3 regions of the Corynebacterium sp. 401_CJEI genome follow, and region 3 is predicted to be linked to each of the others. Evidence: predicted binding sites of a transcription regulator. Region 3 holds the regulator's gene; each other region holds the start of a gene.
The links. Region 3 encodes LexA, which represses DNA repair genes until DNA is damaged. Its sites were predicted from a motif close to CGAACANNTGTTCG; they were not measured.

Region 1: ADM64_RS04130 (HNH endonuclease signature motif containing protein) is a predicted target of LexA. The motif match lies at 4,495-4,508, and genes of this name have one in related genera.
Region 2: ADM64_RS05430 (HNH endonuclease signature motif containing protein) is a predicted target of LexA. The motif match lies at 2,360-2,373, and genes of this name have one in related genera.

What each region holds. Positions count from the first base shown of each region.
Region 1 covers NZ_JVIP01000018.1:42,420-50,513, reverse strand. The annotation lists gene rpsM (30S ribosomal protein S13) at 1-280, opposite strand, end outside; gene infA (translation initiation factor IF-1) at 577-798, opposite strand; gene map (type I methionyl aminopeptidase) at 1,084-1,884, opposite strand; gene ADM64_RS04135 (hypothetical protein) at 2,111-2,692, shown strand; gene ADM64_RS04130 (HNH endonuclease signature motif containing protein) at 2,810-4,270, opposite strand; gene ADM64_RS04125 (adenylate kinase) at 4,727-5,278, opposite strand; gene secY (preprotein translocase subunit SecY) at 5,278-6,615, opposite strand; partial or broken gene ADM64_RS11225 (6-carboxyhexanoate--CoA ligase) at 6,964-7,626, shown strand; gene ADM64_RS11220 (aminotransferase class I/II-fold pyridoxal phosphate-dependent enzyme) at 7,636-8,094, shown strand, end outside.
Region 2 covers NZ_JVIP01000020.1:45,148-53,241, forward strand. The annotation lists gene ADM64_RS05415 (aldo/keto reductase) at 1-11, shown strand, start outside; gene ADM64_RS05420 (LLM class oxidoreductase) at 1-993, opposite strand, end outside; gene ADM64_RS05425 (FAD-dependent oxidoreductase) at 1,048-1,965, shown strand; gene ADM64_RS10680 (GNAT family N-acetyltransferase) at 1,922-2,161, opposite strand; gene ADM64_RS11200 (GNAT family N-acetyltransferase) at 2,140-2,283, opposite strand; gene ADM64_RS05430 (HNH endonuclease signature motif containing protein) at 2,570-3,799, shown strand; gene ADM64_RS05435 (transglycosylase family protein) at 3,796-4,122, opposite strand; gene ADM64_RS05440 (App1 family protein) at 4,216-5,229, shown strand; gene ADM64_RS11130 (AAA family ATPase) at 5,226-5,654, shown strand; gene ADM64_RS11135 (AAA family ATPase) at 5,605-5,919, shown strand; gene ADM64_RS05450 (DHA2 family efflux MFS transporter permease subunit) at 5,903-7,285, opposite strand; gene ADM64_RS05455 (iron chaperone) at 7,345-7,761, shown strand; gene ADM64_RS05460 (hypothetical protein) at 7,800-8,094, opposite strand, start outside.
Region 3 covers NZ_JVIP01000009.1:50,655-58,748, reverse strand. The annotation lists gene hrpA (ATP-dependent RNA helicase HrpA) at 1-1,578, shown strand, start outside; gene nrdR (transcriptional regulator NrdR) at 1,575-2,057, opposite strand; gene lexA (transcriptional repressor LexA) at 2,923-3,624, shown strand; gene ADM64_RS02215 (DeoR/GlpR family DNA-binding transcription regulator) at 3,718-4,497, shown strand; gene ADM64_RS02210 (1-phosphofructokinase family hexose kinase) at 4,494-5,465, shown strand; gene ADM64_RS02205 (PTS fructose transporter subunit IIABC) at 5,501-7,660, shown strand; gene ADM64_RS02200 (HPr family phosphocarrier protein) at 7,801-8,073, shown strand.

The DNA of each region.
Region 1 (8,094 bases), on a different contig from region 3:
GACGGTGGCGCAGACCCTGGTAGGAACCAATCTCAATCTTGCGGCGGATATCAGCCTGAACCTGGCGGCGGAGGTCACCCTCGACCTTCCAGGTAGCTTCAATCACGTCACGCAGCGCAGCAACCTGCTCATCGGTGAGAGCGTCGGTGCGCAGATCCGGAGAGATGCCGGTCTTCTCCAGCAGCTCATTAGCACGGGCGGGGCCGATGCCATAGATGTAGGTAAGAGCGACCTCCATACGCTTGTTACGTGGCAGGTCAACTCCAGCAAGGCGTGCCATACGGCAATTTCCTTCCGGTTGATGCGGTGGTTTACTCCACTGCCATCCTTTCCAGACCCGGCTTACTCGGTCGGACGCCGAGTCGCGTAGGTGTTATAGAAAGGCTCCAGCCACCGTTGCCGGAGGTATTCTCGCTTACTTCTGTGGAAAAGCTTTCGCAAGGAGCCGCCGTGCCAATCCGCCGAGACACCAGGTCTCAACATCACGCGGCCGTCACCAGAAGCAGCTAGGACGGTGGAGTTTCTGTCTAGTTAGTAAATAAGCCCATAACCACTACCAACAGTGGTCAGGTCAATTTACTTGTAGCGGTAGACGATTCGCCCACGCTCGAGATCGTACGGAGAAAGCTCCACTACGACTCGGTCTTCCGGGAGAATACGGATGTAGTGCTGGCGCATCTTGCCACTGATATGGGCGAGCACCTTGTGCCCGTTGTCCAGCTCCACTCGGAACATCGCGTTCGGCAAGGGCTCGACGACGCGACCCTCAACCTCAATTGCGCCTTCCTTTTTAGCCATGTCCTCCACGTCTCTCTGGTGGATACCCGGGACAACCCCGGCACCAGTTGGGAAATCTCTACTCTGCCTGGTGTTTTAGCAGTTCCGCGCAGGGATAATCATCACTGCAGCGACACTGCGCCCACACCATCGCCCAACTTTACACGCGACCTGCGTTTTTTACCAAATACGACCGCTCTGGGGCCGCCTGCAAGCGACGGCAGGCGGATTCACCCCACGGGGACAGAGGCCATCGCGTCTCAAGTGGCAATATTCTGACCTTTCGCGTGGCCCCTCACGCACTAGTTATTCATATCGAGGAGTCAAAATACGGGGGCCGTCCGCCGTGGCGGCAACTGTGTGTTCCCAATGGGACGCCGGCATTCGATCAGCGCTGACGACCGTCCAGCCGTCGTCAAGCTCATCGCTACCCCACTCGCCGCCGAGAATGAGCATCGGTTCGATGGCCAACACGGAGCCTTCGACGATGCGGGGGCCCTTGCCTGCTTTGCCTTCGTTGGGGAGGAAGGGATCCATGTGCATCTCGCGCCCGATGCCGTGCCCGCCGTAGCCATCGACGATGCCGAGTTCAATATCGTGGCGCAGTTCAGCCTCACGGGTGGCCATTTCAAGCGCATATGAAATATCGGTGAGGCGAGCACCCGGCACCATGGCCTTAATACCTTCGGCGAGGACCTCCGACGTCGCGATGTTTAGTTTTTCGACATCTTCACTCAGCTTTCCGACACCGAAAGTCAGTGCCGAATCGCCGTGCCAACCGTCCAAAATTGCGCCACAGTCAATCGAGACCAGGTCACCTTCGGATAGAACTGTGGCCGAGGACGGAATGCCATGGACGATAACTTCATTCACGGATGCACAGATAGATGCCGGGAAACCTTCATAACCAAGGAAAGATGGCGTTGCACCCGCATCGGTAATGACCTGATGCGCAATCTCATTGAGATCCGCCGTGGTCACCCCTGGCTTAGCGGCATCTCGGCAGGCTAGCAATGCACGACCGACGATCTCGCCGGCCGCTTGCATCGCATCCAACTCTCCCTCGGTGCGGGCAGGAACTACTTTACGGCGGCGTCGAAAACTCATCACGCTGGTTGAGTCTACTCTGACTCAGAAAAGAACCACCGGCTAGCCGCATCCCACCACCTACGAAGGCACCGCTACCCCAGCCAGCTCTTTACTTCATACATTTTTGCATCGCGTTGCATGGGAATTTTTATGGATGTTCATTGGTGACAGTTGATCCGCAATCGACTTGCTTCAATTTTCGCGCAGTTTACTCCCAAAGATGAGCTGCCTTACGATAACTGGCATGCATTCACTGTTGAAGTCCACGCAGATTGCTGGCGTTGTTATTGCTGCCAGCTCGCTTTTCCTGATTGGCGCATGCTCAAGCAACCCCGAACCGGCGCCAGCGCCGACTGTCCCTTCCACTTCCCCTGCTGCGGAATCGCCGGAGGCCCCTGGAAGCACCTCGGGTTTCATGGGCACCTCTGCACTGCCTGAGTCAATCCAAAACTTCACACCTGATTCAATTAAGGAGGCGATTGGCAGCTGCGTCGAGTCGGATGACTCTAAACCCGTCATTTTTGGCAGCGAGAGCGTACATGGCTTCACCTGCGTAATGGCTGTTGGCGACGGCGGCACTGCGATGCTCAGTACGGCCGAGGACCCGGCCACTGTCAGCCGGATTAATGAAAAGGCTGAGTCCGTCGAGAACTACGTGCCATACGAGCTACCCGGCAAGCACGCATTTAGCGGCGTCAACAAGGGCTCCCCTTTCGTTATGGTCATCGACGAGGATAACCGCATCTACCAAGAGTTCGTTTTCGCGAATATTGGTGCCGAGGCCGCACAGCCGCTTATCGACGAGATCATTCAGGACTTCCAGTAGCCCTAACCTGCAGTTCAATCCAGGGAACTCACCCAGCATCAACTCTCCGCTGCCGTAACGCTCTGATTTCGCTACGACGGCCGGAGCACTTCTGCTGTACTCGCCCCAAAAGAGTCTTCACCTCCCGCCAGCGTTACCCCTGCGCCTCGTTACCGCCCGCCCCCCCCCTTCGTCATCCACGTCCGCACCGCACCCGCCTGCGCCGCCGGGGTCAGCGTCATCCTTATCGCCTTGGTTACGCTTCGCCCCTTTTTGCCGAAGTATTCGCCGCAACCAACGTCCTGGGTTATCAAAAGCGTTTGAATCTTGATTCGAGTTCCTGTTTTTCTCTTCCGATGAATCATTCGTCTTTCGGTCTTTTCCTGGCTCAATCCACACCACCCGTTCCGCCTCGACAGGCTCCCCTTCACACTCATCCGGCCGCAACGTCCACCAGGATTTGTCATTCGACCGATTGTCATCAATCTTTCGATGCGTACCGGGGTCAACAAATGTCAGATTTGAAATGTCCGTTGCCCCGCCCCTCGCCCAGGACTCAATATGATGCATATCGCACATAGCCGGTGGCGCAGCTTTGCCCGGCGCGGAAGATCCGCCCTCCTCGCCGCACAGCGCAAGGTACTGGGCCATCGTCCCTAGTCTCTGCGATCGGCCAAGAAACAGACTCTGCCCCTTGTCTCCCAAAACCTGCAAGAACGAATTTCCGGCCGCAACCTTCTCTATCGCCTCAGCGATTGACATTCGCACGCCACCATCGCTGATTGCTTTCCCCATCCCCGGTAGCTTCCAACCATCCGTGCCCTGCAGCTTTACGCCCGCTATTTTCGCGATATCCGAAATATGGGCCACAGTGACAACCGACGTGGTGCCCCGCACCGGCTTTAAGGTCGCACCTATCCCAAAACCGGCATCGACCGCAGCCTCAAGTGCATCATGAAACCGCTGCTCTGGAGCGCGCTCATCCTTAGCGCCTTCCTCCAAGAGTCCACCCGGCCGCCCGTAGTCAGCCTGCAACCTCTTCAGCATCGCCGCGAAGTGCGGCGTAATCAGCCCCGTCAACCGACTCATACCGTCGGCTCGTTGTGGCCCGACCTTCACTCCCCGCAGCCGCTGTCTGTCCTCATCCGTATATGGGTCATCCAATCCCAACATCGCCCGCAGTCGATGTGACAGCGCACCCAAGTCGTCGACACGCACCTGTGTCACAACCTCACTGGCATGCTCATCCAAGGCCTGCGCCACCCGCGCATGTTCTGACTTCGGGAGATCTTTGACAGCTTTATCAATCTTTTGAACCGCATCCGCCCCTACGACCCCTTCGGATACCTTGTCCCGCAGAGCAGGCATTCTTTCATCATCGCTTTTCGACGAAAAAGGCTCCGCTTCCTTCCGGAGCCGCCCTAAACAACTAATTCGCTGACGAGCCTCCGCACGGGAAATATGAGACTCTTCCGCCAGCCAGGCAACTTTCCGGTGATTCGATGAAGGTATCTCCGGCGCAAGCGCCGCCAAGTACTCCGCGTCAACTATGGCTAGGCGCTTCCGAGCCCTCTCAACCAATGCATAGGCGTCTCGCATATGAACTGGTGATAAATCACCGAAGCTCTCCACAACTAACCGAGACAGAGCTTCGAATTGAGTTATCAAGTCTAATATCTGCGACACCGACAGTGCTTGATTCAGCCCCTTTGACGGCTCCTGACCTTGCGGTTGATTAGGTCGCATCATTCCCCTCCCCTCGAATCCCCTAGAAATCGCTTTCGCTTTTACTTCCCTAACTATCCCCTACTACATACAAATATCGCACACCCATTCGAGTACGTCAATACTCTTCTTCGTATTTCTTTTCCCGTTTAGCTCCACACCATTCAAGCCAACTAGCCCCCCCTTCCCGAGCCCACTCAACACAAAAGCCGCCCTTCCAAACCTCAACGGTTCGGAAGGGCGGCTTCAATAACCATCTACTACGGGTCAAACCCATCGGCCCGACCAACGCAAAGTTGCCAGAGCACCAATTACCGGCACGCCAGGAGCTTAGTTCAGCTTCTCCAGCTCGGCCATCGTGCGCTCGTTAATCTCCTCAACGGATCCCTCAGCGGCAATCTTGATGATCTTTTCCGAGTAGTAATCCAGCAAAGGAGCGGTCTCATTGGTGTACACATGCATGCGGTTGCGGATGACCTCTTCAGTGTCGTCTGCGCGACCACGGGCCAGCATGCGCTCGACTACGACATCCTCAGAAACGTCGAACTGTACGACCGCATCCAGCTCAGTACCGAGGTTGGACAGCAGACGCTTCAGCTCTTCTGCCTGACCAACAGTGCGCGGGAAGCCATCCAACAGGAACCCCTTGGCGGCGTCGTCCTCGTTCAGACGGGACTCGACCATACGCACAGTCACGTCGTCCGGAACAAGGTTGCCGGCGTCGATGTAGGACTTCGCCTCAATACCGAGCGGAGTGCCTTCACCGATGTTTGCGCGAAACAGGTCACCGGTGGAGATGTGCGGGACACCGAGCTTCTCCGAGAGGATAGCTGCCTGAGTGCCCTTACCTGCACCGGGAGGACCTACAAGTACGAGTCGCATTACTTCAAGAACCCTTCGTAGTTACGTTGCATCATTTGGCTTTCAACCTGCTTGACCGTCGTCAGCGCAACACTGACCAGAATCAGCAGGGCTGTACCTCCAAACATACCGCCTGTACCCGAGTTCGCGTCGCCAAGCCCCATATCAAGAGCGACATTTGGCAGAACAGCAATCAGCGCCAGGTACAGCGAGCCGACAGTCAGCAGGCGAATCAGGACGTAGGACAGGTATTCAGCAGTCGGACGCCCTGGGCGGAAGCCCGGAATGAATCCGCCGTACTTCTTCATGTTCTCCGCCTGCTCGTGCGGGTCGTACTGCACGGAGGTGTAGAAGAAGGAGAAGAAGATGATCATCAGGAAGAACAGCAGAATGTACTGCCAACTGGACGGCGCCAGCAGGTACTGAATGACATTGCGCTGCCACCAGTTGTCCATGTTCGGATTCGACTGACCGGACTGAACAATCTGGGTAATCAGAACCGGCACGTAAATCAGCGAGGACGCGAAGATGACCGGGATAACACCGGCCTGGTTCACCTTCAGCGGCAGGTAGGTGGAAGATCCGCCGTACTGGCGACGACCAACCATGCGCTTTGCGTACTGCACCGGAATACGGCGCTGTCCCTGCTCAATGAAAATAACGCCGATGATGAGAATCAGCACCGCAACAATCACGGTGGCGAACACGACACCGGTAGTGGAGCGCAGAATGTTCGCGCCCTGTGCCGGCATACCAGCGGCGATACCGGAGAAAATCAGCAGCGACATACCGTTGCCGACACCTCGGTCCGTGATGAGCTCACCCATCCACATGACCAGCACGGCACCGGAGGTCATCACAACGACCATCACCACGAGGTCAAAGACACCCGCATCCTTGACCAGCAGCGACTGCGAGCCACCCAGCAGGGCGCCACGGTCTGCCATGGCCACAATGCCCGCAGACTGCAGCAACGCCAACGCTACTGTGAGGTAGCGGGTGTACTGGGTCATCTTCGTCTGACCCGACTGCCCTTCCTTCTTCAACTGCTCGAAGTGTGGAATCACCACCGTGAGCAGCTGGACGATAATCGAGGCCGTAATGTACGGCATAATGCCGATGCCGAAAATCGCCATCTGCAGCAGAGCGCCACCTGAGAACAGGTTGATCAGCGAGTAAACGCTGGACTGATCTTTCGAAATCTGCTCGAGCTGCGCGTTGACCAACTGGTAGTCGATACCAGGGCTTGGAATCTGCGAACCGATTCGGTACAGAATGATCATCGTCAGAGTGAAGAAGATCTTCTTACGCAAATCGGGATCGCGCAACGCCGCAATGAGACCGGAAGCCACGTGCATCCTCCCGAGGTCAAGAAATCCGCTTCTCCCACGCTTTTCCCGAAAGACTTACCCGCTTATCCGCCAGTAGTCTTCCGTTTTAGTTAAGCAACGCGGATGACGTATTCCTCAAACCTTTAATTGACAGTATTTGACGTAGTGAGTCTACCAGCGTTTCTCCATATCGTCGCAATACGCCTCTATATCACCGTTAGTACAGCGCCCCGTCAATCACCCTCTTTTCGCTTGACGACGATTCCAGCGCTCATCCCCTCTGAGCCCCCGCCCTCTCATGTGCTCCACCCAACCTTCTCAAACAAAACTTGAACAGTGTTAAAGTTTTGCTCTGTGAGTACCTACAGCATCCGCATGCGCTCCAGCGCCGATGGCTGCCATATCTCTGGCGCTGAGCGTCTTGCACCGGCCACCGAACTACCTCAGTTGGCTTCTGCTATGACTAGCCGTGCACTTCACCACGACAAGGGGCGAGCCGACACAATTCACATCACTGCGGACAAGATTGATGAGTCGACCATCAGCACCGTGTCGGCGTTAGTCCCCTTTCTAGAGTCGAACTCCAGCCCTGGGGACGCCCGCAAGCTCATTACTCAACGCCTACACGCTGCAGGTATACAGGCCGCCGATATCGCCGTCGAGATGGCCTATTCACTCACGGGTCTTCGCGGCGCCGCTCTTATCGATGCCTCCTCCGGTGAGCGGCTCGACCCAAACCCAGTCCGCGGTGTACGGGTTTCCACTTTTGATGCCATCTCACACCCCAGCAAGGACTGCGCCAAGGACCATTTTCACGAGGCGCTCATCCTCGCATCCAAGGTTCACTGCGCCCCGGGCATCGTCGCAGAAATCTGCCTCTCCGACGATCCCTTTTACACGCGTGGCTATCTCGCACTGGACGGAATCTTCCACCGTATCCCCAATATCAAGGACCACGGCAGCACTCTTGGTACTCGCATTTTCATCGTTGAACCCGGCACCGATATCCCCGAGCTAATCGATTACCTGGAGAACACGCCGGTCTATATCGAGCTCCCAGCTGACGCCAGTTTCTCGACGGACACTACCGGCCTCAGCAGCGACCTCTCAGCAATCGCCGCCCAAAGAAACACGGCCTGGGCCGGTGCAGGACTTGCCCGCACACTGCGCACTTTCGAAACCGCACAACTACCGCATAGCCGAATTGACGGAGCCGACTACCTATTGTTTTCTTCTTCGGACTACCTCGGCCTGTCCACGCACCCTGAACTCATCTCAGCTGCCACCGAGGCAATTGGACATTTCGGCACCGGGTCCGGCGGCTCTCGCCTGACCACCGGCACTAGCATCCACAGCGCACTTGAGAATGAACTGGCGCAGTTCTTCGGTTTCGACGATGCCGTTCTCTTTGCGACTGGCTACCAGGCGAACCACTCAACCATCGCTGCCATCGCCACCGCCGACGTGGAAATCTTCTCCGACGCCGCCAACCATGCTTCCATCATC
Region 2 (8,094 bases), on a different contig from region 3:
AGTCTGTGTAGGGAGCTCATCGAGCGCCGGCAGCACATACTCAATCAGCTCATCAATCTGCTCTTCCGCATCCCGCTTCGAGGTACGAAAGTTGATGCTGACGTGGTTGATACCGAGCTGGCGCTGGGATTGCAGCAGTTCAATGAGCTTGTTGCGGCCAAGGCGGTACCCGAAGTGGCCACCCTGCGCGGGGGCGTCGGGGTCTTCATGCAGGTCAATCCACAGTGATTCCAAGAAGGGCTTGAACACGCCCTCGCCGCACTCCTGGGCCACCGCCTCCTGCCAGTTGGCGATGTTTTTCTTCTGCATCTCCAGGCCTTTGTGGTACATGAACCACCCGTCGGTATGCGCGGCCTTCCACTCCAGGCTCTGCTGACAGGAGCCGGTGGCCAACAGCGGAACTCGGCGGGCCAGCGGCTTGGGCACCACATCGGATCCGCCCATCTTGCCCTCGGACCACCGGATAGGCCGGTAGCTAGTGCTCAGGGCCTTTTTATAGACCTCGATATGCTCGCGGAAACGCTCACCCCGCTTGCCTTTGTCCTGGTTAAAGGCGGGAAACTCCTCGGGTCGGTCCCCAGTGGCAACGCCGAAGAGGAAACGACCGTCGGAAAGCCTGTCCAGTGTGGCAGCGCGCTTGGCCATCACCAGCGGATGCTGGAAGGGCACGACGACTGCGCCGGTGCCGAGCGCGATATCGGTGGTGTGTGCGGCGATGTAACTGAGGTACATCCAGGGGTCGTAGACCTGGCCGACGTCGCCGAATGTTTCCACGCGCAGCGGGATGTCGCGTGCCCACACCGCCGCGATGCCTGCGCGTTCGACTTTCTGAATCAGCCGAATCTGGTTGCTCAGCGCGTCCTTGGGCTCGGCTTCGGCGTCCTGCTCGATGGGCAGGCTGAGCCCCACCGTGAGTCGGCCCGGCGCGAATGTGCGCTGGTAACCGGGTAGTTCGTCGATGGGCTTGTCCGAAAGATCAAACAGCGAGCTCATGGTGCTCCACGGTAGTACAGCTCGAGGTGCGGCACTCGTCGTTAAGCTGGAAACATGCTTGAGGATGTCATCATCGTCGGTGGCGGCCAAGCTGCCCTCGCTACCGCCTATTACTTGCACAAACGCGGCATTGATCCGCTCATTCTGGACAATCAGCCCGCTCCCGGCGGCTCCTGGCGCAATGTCTGGCCCTCACTGACGCTCTTTTCCACCCCGGACTTTTCCAACCTTCCGGGCATCCAGATGCCCAATTATGACGGTTTCCCGCCCGCTTCCCACGTGATTGACTACCTCAACTCCTACGAAAAGCGCTACGAACTGCGCGTTCAGCGCCCGGTCGCCGTCACGCACGTCTCCCATGACGGCACCTTCCACCTCACCAGCGATGCCGGTGACCTCGAATCCCGCCAGCTCATCGCCGCCACCGGCAACCGGCCCTTCGTCCCGCACTACCCCGGCACGACCGCCGCAAAACAGTGGCATTCGGCCAACTACCCAGGTCCCGAGCCATTCGAAAGCTCCCGCGTTGCCGTTGTCGGCGCGGCGAACTCCGGCGCACAAATTGCCTCTGAACTGGTACTTTCCAACATCGACACCACCTGGTTCACCCGCCACGAACCACGCTGGATGCCCAACGACGTCGACGGCCGCGTCCTGTTCAAACGCTACCGCCAGGGCGCCACCGACAGCATCGGCGACATCGTCGTCCTACCGCCCGTCCGCAAAGCCCGCGACTCCGGCGCACTCACCTGGACGCCCATGTTCTCCTCGCTTGACGACGTCCACGCGGACCACCTCATCTGGTGCACCGGTTTCCGCCCAGCGCTCGGCCCTTTCCGCAGCATCGACTCTGACCTCATCGAGTTCGTCGGCTACGGCGACTGGGTTGGCCCCGGTGCCGCCACGATTATGGGCGTTGGCCCCTTCGCTAAGCGCGCGGCCGAGCGGGTGGCTGCCCGTCTGTCAGCATGACCTGCATCAACAGCATGTCCAACCATCGCCCGTTCTTCGTCCCCACCTGCGGCAGTAGCCCAACACGCTGAAAGCCATACTTTTTGTGCAGCGCAATCGACCCCTCGTTACTGCCTTCTATCGCCGCAGCCAAGACGTGCTTTCCCGCCTCGCGAGCAGCATCGATGGTCGCGCTTAACAGTGCGCCGCCATCCATGCGATGCGATCCTCCGCACTGACAGTGTCATCATTCCAGATGGCGACGGTGTTGATTACGGCTTCGTTGTAGATCTCCGCGATTGCCGCGGCGTCCTCCCGCGTTGCGTGCCGGATGATCATGGTTTTGCTCCCCGCTGTCTGTGCTGTTTATCTGCGCTCTGCTTTTATGAAAGCGAGATTACCAAGCTTTCGTTTTCGAACTGGTGTTTTATTTATGTTTTTGGACCAGGGCCTAGCGTACGCCCTGCAAATGCCCAGCTAAACGGTGCCTTTATAGTCGGCTAACCATCTTCGAAAACTCCTCAAAATTCTCTTTCATTTCTCTTTACAAGCCAGAAAAGCGCCTGTATGATAGCAAGTAAGTTCGAAAGAAAACCGACAACCATTGGAGCACCAGGGGGATCCAATGAAGTCCGAACAAGTACCCGAACCATATTGGGCTCACGAAAATCCTGAAGATGAGCTCTCAGCACTCGCGCGGGCTACCAACCGCGCCCAACTTGAGTTAATTAAAGCCTGCTGCCCTGCAGGTGATGATGACGTTGAAAACCATGCCGCTCGCATCAGCGTTCGGTTGGGAATCACTCGCAGTGAGGCACTACGTATCTGTGACATTGGCCTGTTGCTGGAGAAAATGCCACAGTTGGCGGAATATGCCCGGGAAAGCTGCGCATTATCCATGCGGCAACTCGGCATCATTGCACATGGCGTAGTCGGCATCGAGCCTGATCAAATACCCGATGCAGAGAAGAAGATTCTGGCATTGGTTACGCCACGGAAGCGTCGTCAAGCAATGATTGGTCCTCGCACGCTCACCACCAAAATTGGTGATATTGCTGCGGATTTGGATGACCGCGCTCGTGCCGACGGCACAATTCCCACCATCACCGATACGGAATCGGTGACTCTGGTGGAACGTCCCGACAGCTACTCCCAAATCATTCTCACCCTGCGGCCGGACCGCGCCTATTTCGCCATGTGCGCAATTGAAACGGTCTTCCGCGCGAATGAGGAAATGACGCAGGCGGATGCATTTGTGGAACTGATCCACCAGCGCACCAATGCGGAAGTTGTGCTCAATGTTTTCCGCGAGCCCCACAGTGATGATGCCTGGCTGGACGGCGCCGGCTGGCTTGGCGCGCTGGTCACGGAGGAGTGGATGCAAAAGGTGACGCATGTCCGCCTCTCAGCAGACAGCGCCACCAATGGTTACCGTCCAACTCCAGCGCAGGTCGCCCGCGTCCACGGTCGCGACGGCACGTGTCGCTTCCCCGGCTGCGAAGTCCCAGCGTACAAGTGCGATATTGACCATATCGCGCCGTACAACCAGGAAGACCCCGAAGCCGGTGGCCCCACCGACACACAGAATCTGCACTGCCTATGCAGGAAGCACCACAACCTGAAAACCCACAAGCTCTGGGATATCACCGCTTATGAGGACGGCTCAGAGGTGTGGTCCTCTGCCGACGGCGTTACCGCGGCGACCGTCCCGGCCGGACCATTAGCCGGGTTCGGGCGACAGACATTTGACAAACGCGCTACTCAGAAGACGAAAGCACGCCATGACCACTACATGAAGTGGTGGCTGTCATTCGCGGCTGTGCCAGATCTGGTCTTTGATGATGGGGAGGATTAACCCAGCGGACCACCGCAGTTCGGCCATGCGCCAGCACCCTGGGAGGCAAGCACGCGCTCGCCAATCTCAATCTGCTGCTCCTTGGTGGCCTGGTCAGCCGTCGGTGCGTACTGGTCACCGCCGTGGCCGCTCCAGGTCTGCTGCGAGAACTGCAGTCCGCCGTAGTAGCCGTTACCGGTATTGGTCTGCCAATTTCCGCCGGACTCACAAGCCGCAACCTGATCCCAGGCGCTGACTGATGCAGCGTTAGCGGCCGCGGTCGGGGCAGCAATCATGCCTGCTGCCACAGCGGCGGATGCGATGAACTTACCGGAAAAACGCATAAAAAGAGAACACTCCTAAAGGGTTGACTTTTCTCTTGGGCGACCAACCTACGCGCACCCTCCCCCGTCCTGTCAACCCGTATCCTGGAAAGCATGTCCGTGGCAGATGTCGTCCGCAAGACCGAGAGAAGGATCAACGCGCTGGCCGCCAAGCGTTCCAAAAACGCTGGTTGGGAACCGGAAATCATCGGTTTCACCGGGTACGGAAATGCAGAGCGCGTGCGCGTATTCGGCCGTGTCCTCCTGAAGGATCCGGCCAAAAAACGAGACGAAGAACGAAACAAAAAACGCGGATTTTGGCAGTTCTTTACCGTCGAACTCGCGGACTTTCCCGTCACCATCACTGCCGGCGACCGCACGGTGGAAACCACCACGGATAGCAACGGCTATATCGAGGTACTAATCAGGAATCACGGCCTCGAACCCGGCTGGCACGAAATTACCATCAACGACACTCCTGCAGAGGTCCTCATCCTCTCCCCGGAGACCAAATACGGCATCGTCTCCGATATTGATGACACCGTGTTGGTCACCATGCTGCCGCGCGCCCTCATCGCCGCCTACAACTCCTGGGTCAAGGAGACAGACGAGCGCAAGGCCGTCGCTGGCTTCAGCGAGTTTTATGCGCAGCTTCGCCGTCGTTACGCGAGCAAAACCGACGAGGACACGGACGTCCCCGTCATCTATCTCTCCACCGGAGCGTGGAACACCTTCAGCACCCTAAAAAAGTTCCTGCACCGCAACAACCTGCCGAAGGGCCCACTGCTTCTCACCGATTGGGGGCCAACGCCCACCGGCCTGTTCCGCTCGGGCAAGGAACACAAGAAGGTGCGACTTCGCGACCTGTTTATTGACTTCCCCGAAATCAACTGGATTCTCGTCGGCGATGATGGCCAGTACGACCCGCTCATCTACGGCACGGCCGCGGCGGAGCATCCGGACAAGGTCGCGGCAATCGCAATCCGCAACCTCACTCCCAGCGAGCACGTGCTCTCTCACGGCACGGCGGTGCCAATTGAAAAGCTGGAGAACAAGGAGGTCCCGTTCATCGAGGGCGCAGACGGCTTTGAACTGCTCAAACAGATCGACCAACTGCCGCAACCATGATCTACCTCCGCCATGCCCGTATTCACGATGATGCCGAGCTCCCGGCGTACGTCGTAAAGCTCGCCCTGCCCTTCCCCATGGCCTTCACCACGCCGATTACCATTCTGACCGGCGAAAACGGCAAGGGAAAGTCGACGGTGCTGGAGGCGTTGGCGTCGGCGATGGGTGTCGATACGGACGGTGGCTCGCGATACAAGACGCAAGAGCGCACCTCCCCGGTCCCACTGGCGCTGACCAGGCGCAATCCCCCGGACACGTTCTTCTTTCGCGGCGACGCGCACCTGAACCTCGCGCGCTATTACGAGTCGCTTGGGGCAGCTACCAGGTGGCAGAGAAATGGCAGACCTCACCCAGATGAGCCACGGCCAATCCATCATGACGCTGGCCGAACGCCGCTTCAGTCCCGAATCACTGATTTTCCTTGACGAACCCGAGGCCGGACTGTCGGTCCTACGCCAACTGGAGCTCCTCGGCCGCCTCGGCGCGCTCGCGGAAGCCGGCGCACAAATCATCATGGCGACGCATTCCCCCATCCTGCTCGCCACGCCAGAAGCAACGATTATTTCGCTTGACGACGCCGACACCACCCACTTCGAAGACACCCTCGCGGTACGGGCAACCAGGGATTTCCTGGCCGATCCGGTCGGCATCGCAGACTACATGGTGGAGCGTTTTACTTCGGATTCTTAAGCCCCAGCGCCGCCACGACACCCAGGGCCGACAGTGCCACCGGCAACCACATCGCGTCACTCATGGCGGTGGTGAAGTCGCCACGGTTGCTGCTGAGAGCTGCGGCCATGACGGTAGCAATCAGCGCGCTGCCCAGCACACTGCCAATCTGGCGGATGGTGTTGTACACACCGGAGGCGGCACCGGCGAGGGACGGGTCGATGTTGCGGGTGGCAGCCGTCGACAGCGTGCCCCAAATAAACGCGTTTGCCACACCGAATGCGGCGCCCGGCAGCAGCAGCCACAGCACGGAGAGGTCCTCGTGGATGAGGTAGTGGAACCCGAGCATGCCCACCAGCGAGGACCCAAAACCAATCAGCGCGAACTCGCGGAACTTCAGCCGGTCCAGCATTCGCCCAGTCCACGGTGCCATGACACCGGAAATGACCGCCTGCGGCACGAGCAGTAGTGAGGCCTGGATGGTCGATAGGTCGCGAGCATTCTGGGCGAAGAGGATGATTGGGAAACCAACCGCGACCACCAGCGCCCCCGTCACAGCAATCGCCAGCGAGGAGATGGTGAAGTTGCGATCCTTAAAAAGGGACAGTGGCATCAACGGTTCGGCCGTGGTCTTGGCCTCCCACGCGGTGAATAGTCCAAGAACCACCACGCCACCGGCAATCAGTGCCCAGATCCAACCGGACCAGCCGGCACTCTCCCCCTCCTGAATGCCGAAGACCAGCAGGAACATACCAATCGCGCTGAGTACAACACCGAGATAATCAATCTTGTTGCGGTGTGTCTCAAATGTCGGCAGATAGCGGAACGCAAAAACCAGCCCGATCAGCCCAATCGGCACATTAATGAGGAAAATCCAGCGCCAACTCAGCAGCTCAATCAACACGCCACCGGCCAGCGGCCCCGTCAGCGAGGCAATTCCGGCCGCCGCACCCCACAGGCCCATCGCCGCACCGCGATGCGCCGGCGGAAACATCTGCGTAATCAGCGCCATCGTCTGCGGCGTCAGCAGCGCGGCCCCCAGTCCCTGCACCACGCGGGCAATGATCAGCATGCTTAACGACGGCGCCAACCCACACGCCAGCGACGCCAACACGAAGATAACCAGGCCCGCTACATAGGTGTGCTTGACTCCCCAGAGGTCACCGAGCCTGCCAGTAATGAGCAACGGCACGGCATAGGCCAGCAGATAACCACTGGTCACCCACATGACCTGGTTGAGCTCACCGCCCAGTTCATGCTGGATGGTGTTGATACCAACGGTGACAATGGTGGCGTCGACCAGGATCATGAAGAAGCCGAGTAACACGGTCCATAGCGCTGGCCACGCCTTTTTGGGATCAAACTGAGTATTCAAATCTGTAGCCACTCGGAGTTATGTTAGTTGATGGCTCGGGTGTTAGTTGATGGCACAGTAAAATCCAGGCTATGGCTGTTCAGCATATGACCGATGAAACCATCGCCGAGTTCTTCGCCAATCACCTCTCGCGGGTAGATGATGACACGCAGCGTGCTGTCGCTCTCGAGGTGTTGGAATGGGTTCACGAAAAGTACCCGGAACTCGGCGTTCGCATTGCCTGGAATCAGCCGATGTTCACGCTCGATGGCACTTTTATCATCGGTTTCTCCTACGCCAAGAAACACATGGCGATCGCCCCGGAACGCGCTGGTATTGAAAAGTTCTCCGACGAGTTCGATGCCCGCGGCCTCTCCTACGGAAAAATGATGGTCCGCTTCCCCTGGCCAAAGGACGGCAAAGCCGAGTCGATGCCGCTCGACCTGCTGGCCAAGATGATCGAGTTCAACATGGAGGACAAGCGCGGGATGACCAAGTTCTGGCGATAGGTCGGGGTCGATTACCAGCCCTGGAAGCTACCAAGCACTTAATGAGCATTCCTTTTCTCAGCGAGATCGCGCAGGAATGTGTCTTTGTCGTCGCAGTAAATCTCAATCGAGGAAACCATCATTGGTCCCTTGTAAAGATCTTCTGCCACGACCTGCGAATCGACTTCTAACCTGACGTTCACTTCACTCAAAACAGGCACCCTGAGATTGCCGTGCTCGTCAATTGCTACGTCCCCTCCTTCACCTGCCGTTACGGAGCTCGCATGACGTAAGTGTGACCACGGAATTTCACAAATAAGCCTTCGCCCATTTCGCAGTACGAGTCCTTGCGGT
Region 3 (8,094 bases):
CTTGCCGAAGCCGAGAAGATCGAGGAAAAGCAGCGTTCCCGCGGCATTGTCGTCGATGACGACGTGCTCTACGCGTTCTACGACTCCAAGCTGCCCGCCTCTATCACCACGGCCACCAATTTTGACCGCTGGTGGAAGAAAACTAAGCCCAAGCAGCCAAATCTACTGGACTTTGATCCCAATAAGCTGCTCAACCCCGAAGCCGGCGACATCGACGACAACGCCTTCCCCGAAATGTGGCAGCAGGGCTCGGTCGATTTCTCTCTGTCCTATAAATTCGAACCGGGCGCCCCTGATGACGGTGTGACTCTCCGTGTCCCCGTGCCTCTTCTTGCAGGTCTGCGTGAAGATGGCTTCGACTGGCAGGTACCAGGTCTTCGCGCTGAGCTCGCGGAAGCCTACATTCGCACTCTGCCGAAGGCACTGCGGAAGTCCGTTGTCCCCGCCCCGGATTTCGCACGCCGCGCGCTGGAGACGATGACTCCGTACTCAGGCCGCTTCGTCGATGTTTTTGCCGATGCTTTACGACGACTCGGAGGCTCGGGCATCAATGGTGCAGACTTTGCCCCTTCGAAGCTGCCAGCACACTTGCGCTTTAACTACGCAGTGGTCGACCGCCATGGAAAGATCGTCGATCAGAGCCGAGATCTTGCTGCGCTTCGAGACAAGCATGCCTCGACGGTCTCAACTGCTGTGTCGAAACGTTCGAAGTCTGCAGCACGCGAAGCTGTGAAAAAGTGGACTTCAGAGAACTTGGGCGCCGTCTCATTAACGGTCAAAAGTAATGTCGACGGTCAGTCCGTCACGATGTATCCGACGCTGGTGACCACCAAGGATGGCGTGGCCATTGAGGTCAAACCAACTAAGGCTCAGGCTGAGGCGACGTTGGCGACCACAAACTTGACAATGCTATTGCGGGATTGCCCAGTAAATGGTGCACAAATGACTAAGGGGCTTCCACTCCAGCAACGTGTTGGCGTGGACGCATGGCCACATGGGGGCGCCGATGGGCTTGTCGAGGACTGCCGTGTCGCAGTGATTCGCGACCGTATGATGGCTGCCGGCGGCCCGGTCCGCGATCCGAAGGAATTCGACAAACTACTCGAACACGTTCGTTCTGGAGTCGCCTCAGAGGTGCGCCAATTGGTCGTCGGCGTTGCCCAGGCAATGCCTCGTTATGTCTCGGTGGTAAATCAGCTAAACAAGTGGGAAGGCGATGCTATTGACGATATGCGTCGCCAGCTGGAGTTCATGTTCCCTAAGGGCGCTGTGGCAAGGCACGGTTGGCAGCACCTACGACATTTGCCACGTTATCTCCAAGCGATGGAGATTCGGCTTGAGGAAATGAACCGTGACCCGGACCGTGATGCCGAACGTGAAGATGAGGTGACTGAGGCCCGCGAATACTTGGCGGCAAAGCTTCAGCAGCTGCCTAAGGCACGTTCGAATTCCGCGGAGGTACGGGATATTCAGTGGCTCATTCAAGAGCTGCGCGTCAGCCTTTTCGCACAACGGCTGGGTACCGCCCAGAGCGTATCCCTGACTCGAATAAAGAAACGTGTGGATAAACTGCGTTAGTTCTTTTTAACCTCGTTGCCATTAGCCTGCGGTCCTTTCCCCTTGCGCATGCTGGCAATCTCTTGCGCGAAATCGTCCGCGGAGGAAAAGGACTTGTACACCGAAGCGAAGCGGAGATAGCCAACTTCGTCCAGTTCTTTGAGCGGCTCAAGGATGGCAAGGCCGATATCGTTTGAGTCCACCCGGGGCGTGCCTTTCTCGCGGAGGCTCTCCTCCACTTTTTGTGCAAGTTTCTTCAGCTGAGACTCTGATACTTCGCGCCCCTGGCACGCACGTCGAACACCCTGGATAACCTTTTCGCGGTTGAATTCCTCAGGGATTCCATCCCGTTTAACGACCATCAGCTGCGAGCGTTCAATCGTAGAAAAACGTTTGCCGCAATTCAGGCATTCCCTTCGGCGACGAATCCCCATACCGTTATCTATCAACCGTGAGTCCAAGACTCGTGTCTGATCATGATGACAAAACTGGCAATACACGGTCTCCAGTCTACGTCCCACCCCAACACCGGAAACTGGAATGATTATTGCGCGGAGTAGGAAGCGTACGTAGACGTAAAGGTGCTTTCGACCGCCTCACTTTGTCCCTGTTCAAAGACCATGCTGCCGAAAACTCCGAAGAAAGCACCAAGCCCTAGAGCCCATACCGCCATCAGGCGAGTCAGGTTAGTGCCTGCGGATACATCACTACGATTGGACTGCTGCGCCCTGCTAACGGATAGAGACGGACGCCCGTAGTTGACCGAGACATGACTGGGCCGCGACCTGTCCCTCCGCATTCGCGCCGATGAAGCCCCATTTCGATTGCGCTGTGCAATACGTGCACGCTGACCGGGCCGAACGATGTGCTGTGTGCAAGACGCACTACGTTCACCCCACACCAACGGGGCTTTCCGTGTCGTCCGAGCAGGGAGCTCGGAAACTTGAGAAAAGTCAATATCAGATGTGCTGCTAACACCAAGTGCGGTTGAAACCGTAGACATCATGTTTTCTCCCTTTCCAACGTTGACTCTCCCACCGTTGCCGGCCTGGAGAGAATAAGAGTTGTACGACCGTTTCCCGACGCTGTGGAGACTATGTCCAAGGGCGGATGCGGAGAATCCGTCTAGACCCTTTCATCAAACGACTGTTCGAGTAACTTGTCATGTTCGATTTATAACACCATGTTCGAATATTGTCTACTGCTATCCGGATTTATTTTCGATTTTCGACATCATCACCGCCTCCGAGCACGGATAATGTACACGTTTTCTAAAGAATTCAAGGGCGCACAGTGTTCGATGCTCGACGATTCGAACAGTTTTGAGTTATGATTCATTCGAAAGAGTTTGAGAAGGGATGTTCCATGGCTCAAAAGAAGAAAGCGAACCCTAAAACACTCACCGATCGGCAGCGTCGGATTCTTGACGTCATTTCGGATGCCGTCGTACTTCGCGGATACCCACCGAGCATTCGAGAAATTGGGGATGCTGTGGGCTTGAATTCCACCTCGTCGGTGGCATACCAACTCAAGGAGTTGGAGAAGAAGGGCTTTCTCCGCCGCGACCCACACAAACCCCGCGCGGTAAACGTAAGGGATTCGAAGTCCTCCGCTGGCACTTTCACTCCGGTAAAGCCTGGGCCAAAGGCTACTGGCACCACCCAAACTCCCGAGATGCCAGAGGACATGCCAGAGCCAATCTTCGTTCCTATCGTTGGACAGATTGCGGCTGGCAACCCTATTTTGGCGGAGCAGCATGTGGAAAGTCACATGGCACTTCCGATGGAGATTACGGGCTCTGGTCAGCTATACCTACTCAAGGTCGTGGGTGATTCCATGGTTGACGCGGGCATTCTCGACGGAGACTGGGTGGTAGTCCGTTCCCAAGACGTGGTCGAACAGGGAGATTTCGTTGCAGCCCTGTTTGAAGATGAAGCAACAGTCAAGGAATGGCACGAAGACGCTGCTGGCAAGTGGCTCATGCCCCATAATCGCGCCTTTGACCCACTCCCCGCGGAGCACGCCAAAATCCTCGGCAAGATTGTCAGCGTCCTACGCAGCCTCTAATTTCCCACATTTTCGTTGCCCGAAACAGACATAAACGGGCATACTGGGAACAGATAGTAAAGCTGAAATTTCTTAACAGCTAAGGAGCGGGGAATGTACGCAGAGGAACGCCGCCGGAAGATTGCGTCTTTGACAGCAGTCGAAGGGCGCGTGACGGTCGCTGATCTTGCGGAAGCTTTCGATGTCACAGCAGAGACGATTCGCCGTGACCTAGCTCAGTTGGATGCAGAGGGCGCAGTTCACCGCGTACACGGTGGCGCTGTGGCTACTCGTTCTTTTCAGACTGTTGAGTTTTCAGTTGCCGCTCGAAAGAACGCGCAAAAGGACGCGAAGCTCTCTATTGCCCGCTGTGCTGCGGATTTTCTGCCTGACTCTGGTGGTGGAATTTTTCTCGATGCTGGAACTACCACCGAGGCTCTTGCAGAGCTGATGGTCCACTCCCCTGATAACCGCCGTTGGTCGGTTGTCACAAACTCTCTTCCCAACGCCATCACACTCGCAGGATCGAACCGCATTGAGCTTCAACTCCTTGGCGGCCAAGTTCGCGTCATTACTCAGGCGGTTGCTGGCGATACGGCACTCCGCACTCTCGCGGTTATGCGTGCCGATGTCGCTTTCATTGGTTCTAATGCCTTGACAATTGACCACGGTCTTTCTACTGCTGATCCGCAGGAAGCGGCGGTAAAGCGCGCGATGATTACGAATGCGCGCAAGGTCATCGTTATGGCGGACTCGACGAAACTTGGCCGCGACTTTCTCGTCAGCTTTGCAGCATTGGAAGATATCGACGTCGTGATTACAGATTCCTCTGCCCCGGAACAGTTCGTCAACGATCTCAGGGAGCAAGGTGTCGAGGTTGTGGTTGCTTCATGATCCTGACCTTGACTGTAAATCCGTCAATCGATCGACTTGCTCGACTCGATACGGAGCTCAAGCGAGGTGGCGTGTTCCGCCTACCAATGGCTGAGGACATGGCTGGTGGCAAGGGAATTAATGTGTCCAAGGCGTTGCACTACGCCGGAGAAAAGACGCTCGCGCTCTACCCGGCATCGGACTCCGGAAAATTCACGCGCCTGTTGGAAGTCTCTGGCATACCCCATGAAGCCATCAACACGACTAACGAAGCCCGCGTTAATCTCACACTCGCAGAGCCAGATGGGACGACCACCAAGCTCAATTCCCCTGGCATGACATTGACGAAAGCGCACCGTAGGCGTGTCCTGGAGAAACTTATCCACCATGCTAAACACGCCACGTGGGTAGTTTTCGCAGGTTCATTGCCCCCTGGTGTCCCCAGGGATTTTTACGTTCAATGCACCGAGGCGGTGTATTCGGTCAACCCGAATATTCGTGTTGCTATGGATACGAGCGACGGCCCACTGACTGAGGTCGTTCGCGCATTTCCAAAGGTGCGACCTTTTTTGATGAAGCCGAACGCCTACGAACTTGGTCAAATCATTGATCAGGACGGCGAAGAACTTGAGGCCGCTGCAGCCGAAGGGAACTATCTTCCCGTAGCGCAGGCTGCTCGTGCGCTGAACGAGCTTGGCGTTTCCGAAGTCCTGGCCACTCTCGGCGAAGCAGGGGCGGTGCTTTCAGTGAAGTCAGGCGGTTGTTTCGCTGCTACCTCCCCCTCGATAGTCGCTCAGTCGACGGTCGGTGCTGGAGACTGTGCTTTGGCCGGCTACGTTATGTCCCGCGAACGCGGTGATAGCTACCAAGATGCACTAACCACCGCCGTAGCTTATGGGGCGGCGGCAACCAGTCTTCCCGGTACGACCATCCCCTATCCAGAACAGGTTCACCCCGAGGCCGGCCGGTTATGGCAGCTCGACACTTAGCTTTTCGATGCCTAGATAAGGAGCATTAGAAAACCATGTCTTCTTCGGCAGATTTTTCCGCTATTGCATCAGACCTAGCCGATGAGTCGACAGTGTTCCTTGACCTAGATATCGGTCCGCAAAAGGAGAAGATCCTTAACTATCTCATCGCTAAAGCTGTAGAGACCGGCCGCGCCACCGACAGCAACGGCATCGTCGCAGCAGCCCTCGAACGCGAAGAGAAGGCCCCGACAGGTCTGTCGGGAGGGATAGCCATCCCCCACTGCCGCCATGAGGACTGGTCGAAGCCGACCCTGATGTTTGCCCGCTTAACCAGCGCTACAGAATTCACCACACCAGATGGGCCGGCGGACCTGCTCTTTTTCATTGGTGTCCCATCTAGTAACAGCGATGTCCACGTCGATATTCTGGCCGCACTCGCAAAAGCACTTCGCGATAAGGGGTTTCGCGCAGCTCTTCGCGGTGCTGAAAGCGATGAAGAGACTGCCCGGATCATTAGCGAGCACGTCACCAAAGCGCCTCGTCGGAAAGCGAAAAAACCTCCGGCGAAGACCAATATCGTCGCCATCACGGCCTGCCCCACGGGCATCGCACACACTTATTTGGCAGCCGAAGCGCTTACTGGCGCGGCAGAAAGCATGTCTGATGTCACACTAACTGTAGAGACGCAGGGCTCGGCAGGAACCCAGGAAGCCCCCGCAGAGGCAATTGTCCGGGCCGACGTGCTAGTAATCGCAGCCGATATTGGGGTTACGGGGCTTAAGCGCTTCAGCGATAAACCACAGGTCAAAGTGCCAATTCGTAAGGCAGTCAATGAACCTACTGCGGTTATTAAACAAGCGAAGGCAAAAGCAGAACAATCACGGGTTCGCGCCTACGACCGAAAGGCGCCGCAACCTAAGGATGACCACGACAAGGAGGCCGGTTCGCAAACCGGTACTACAGGCGCAGACCCTTCATCTGAGAGGGTACAAGCAACTACGAAGGTGGGGGCACATAAATCATCGTTAGGCGGTGACAAAGCCTTCGGACACTGGGTTCGTGATGCCATTATGACCGGTGTCAGCTATATGGTGCCGTTCGTGGCCGCATCGGGGTTGTTGATTGCGCTGGGATTCCTCGTCGGCGGTCATCAGGTTGGTGTAGTAGCTGACGCCGTGACTAGGGATTTGCGGCTGCCGGAGATTATCGGACTCGATGCCCCGATTGCTGTGCCGACAGAAGATCTCGGCACCGTGCTAATTGATCGTAGTGGGCTGTGGCTGTATCTCGGCTCGGCGCTTTTTGCCATTGGCAACCACGGCATGCAGGTCATTGTGGCTGTAATGAGTGCTTATATCGCCTTTGGCATGGCTGACAGAGCCGGCATTGCACCAGGCTTTATTGGCGGTGCCATCGCGGTCACGGTTGGCGCCGGCTTCCTTGGGGGCCTGGTGACAGGCATCCTGGCGGGACTAGTTGTAGCCCTACTGTTGAGGATGAAAGTCCCGGACTGGCTGCGACCGCTGATGCCGGTTGTCGTGATTCCTATGCTCGGCGCTATGTCCGTTGGGCTCACCATGTACCTGCTGCTCGGGATGCCGCTGGCGTGGCTGATGACGGCTCTGCAGCAGTGGCTGCAATCACTGGATACGACGGCGGCGTTCCTGTTCGGTGGTCTTCTCGGCGCAATGATGTGCGTGGATATGGGCGGAATGATCAACAAGGCTGCTTATCTTTTTGCCGTCGCAAACATCGCCTCAGCAGATCCCGCATCATGGAAGGTCATGGCCGCTGTGATGGCGGCGGGCATGGTACCTCCATTGGCTACATCTCTGGCAGTTGTACTCCGACCAAAGCTGTTCAGTTCGGCGGAGCGTCAAAACGGCAAAGCGGGCTGGGTGCTCGGTGCGGCCTTCATTTCAGAGGGAGTGATTCCCTTCGCCGCCGCAGATCCGCTACGTGTGATTCCGTCGATTGTGATTGGCGGTGCCGTCACCGGTGGCACCTCAATGGCTTTGGGTGCGGCCACACGTGTTCCGCACGGAGGTATTTTTGTGCTGTTTGCAATCGACAACCCTGTCGCATGGCTTGCTGCAATCGTCTTGGGCAGCATAGTGGCAGCAATTCTCGTTGTGGCAGCTAAAAGCCTGTGGCCGCGGCAAGTCAGCACCGATAATCAAAACCTAGAAGCAGACATTTCAGCGGAAGCGTAGTTTTTACCGCACCGGCTGGTTCATCCCAACGAGCATTTCTACGATTTTCAGCAAACATTCCCCAACCCATCCGGGCAACCTATTAAGCTCAGAAATGGCATCGAGGAAATCGAGAAGCAGAAAGGCAGGATGCCGCTCGCATGGTTACTCAACATGTCCACGTCGGCTCCAAGGTGGGTATTCATGCCCGCCCTGCAACGGTCATCGCTGAGCGTGCCTCCCGTTTTCAGGAAGAAATTCTGGTCGAGCTCCTTGACTCAGACGAGCCCGACAACGAACCGGCCGATGCTTCATCCTCGTTGATGCTCATGGCACTCGGTGCCGAATTCGGCGATGAAGTCACTGTGACCAGTAGCAACGCGGTTGCGGTAGAGAAAATCGCCGAACTCATCGCCCAAGACCTGAGCGATTAAAAGCAATCAGCTTAACGAGGA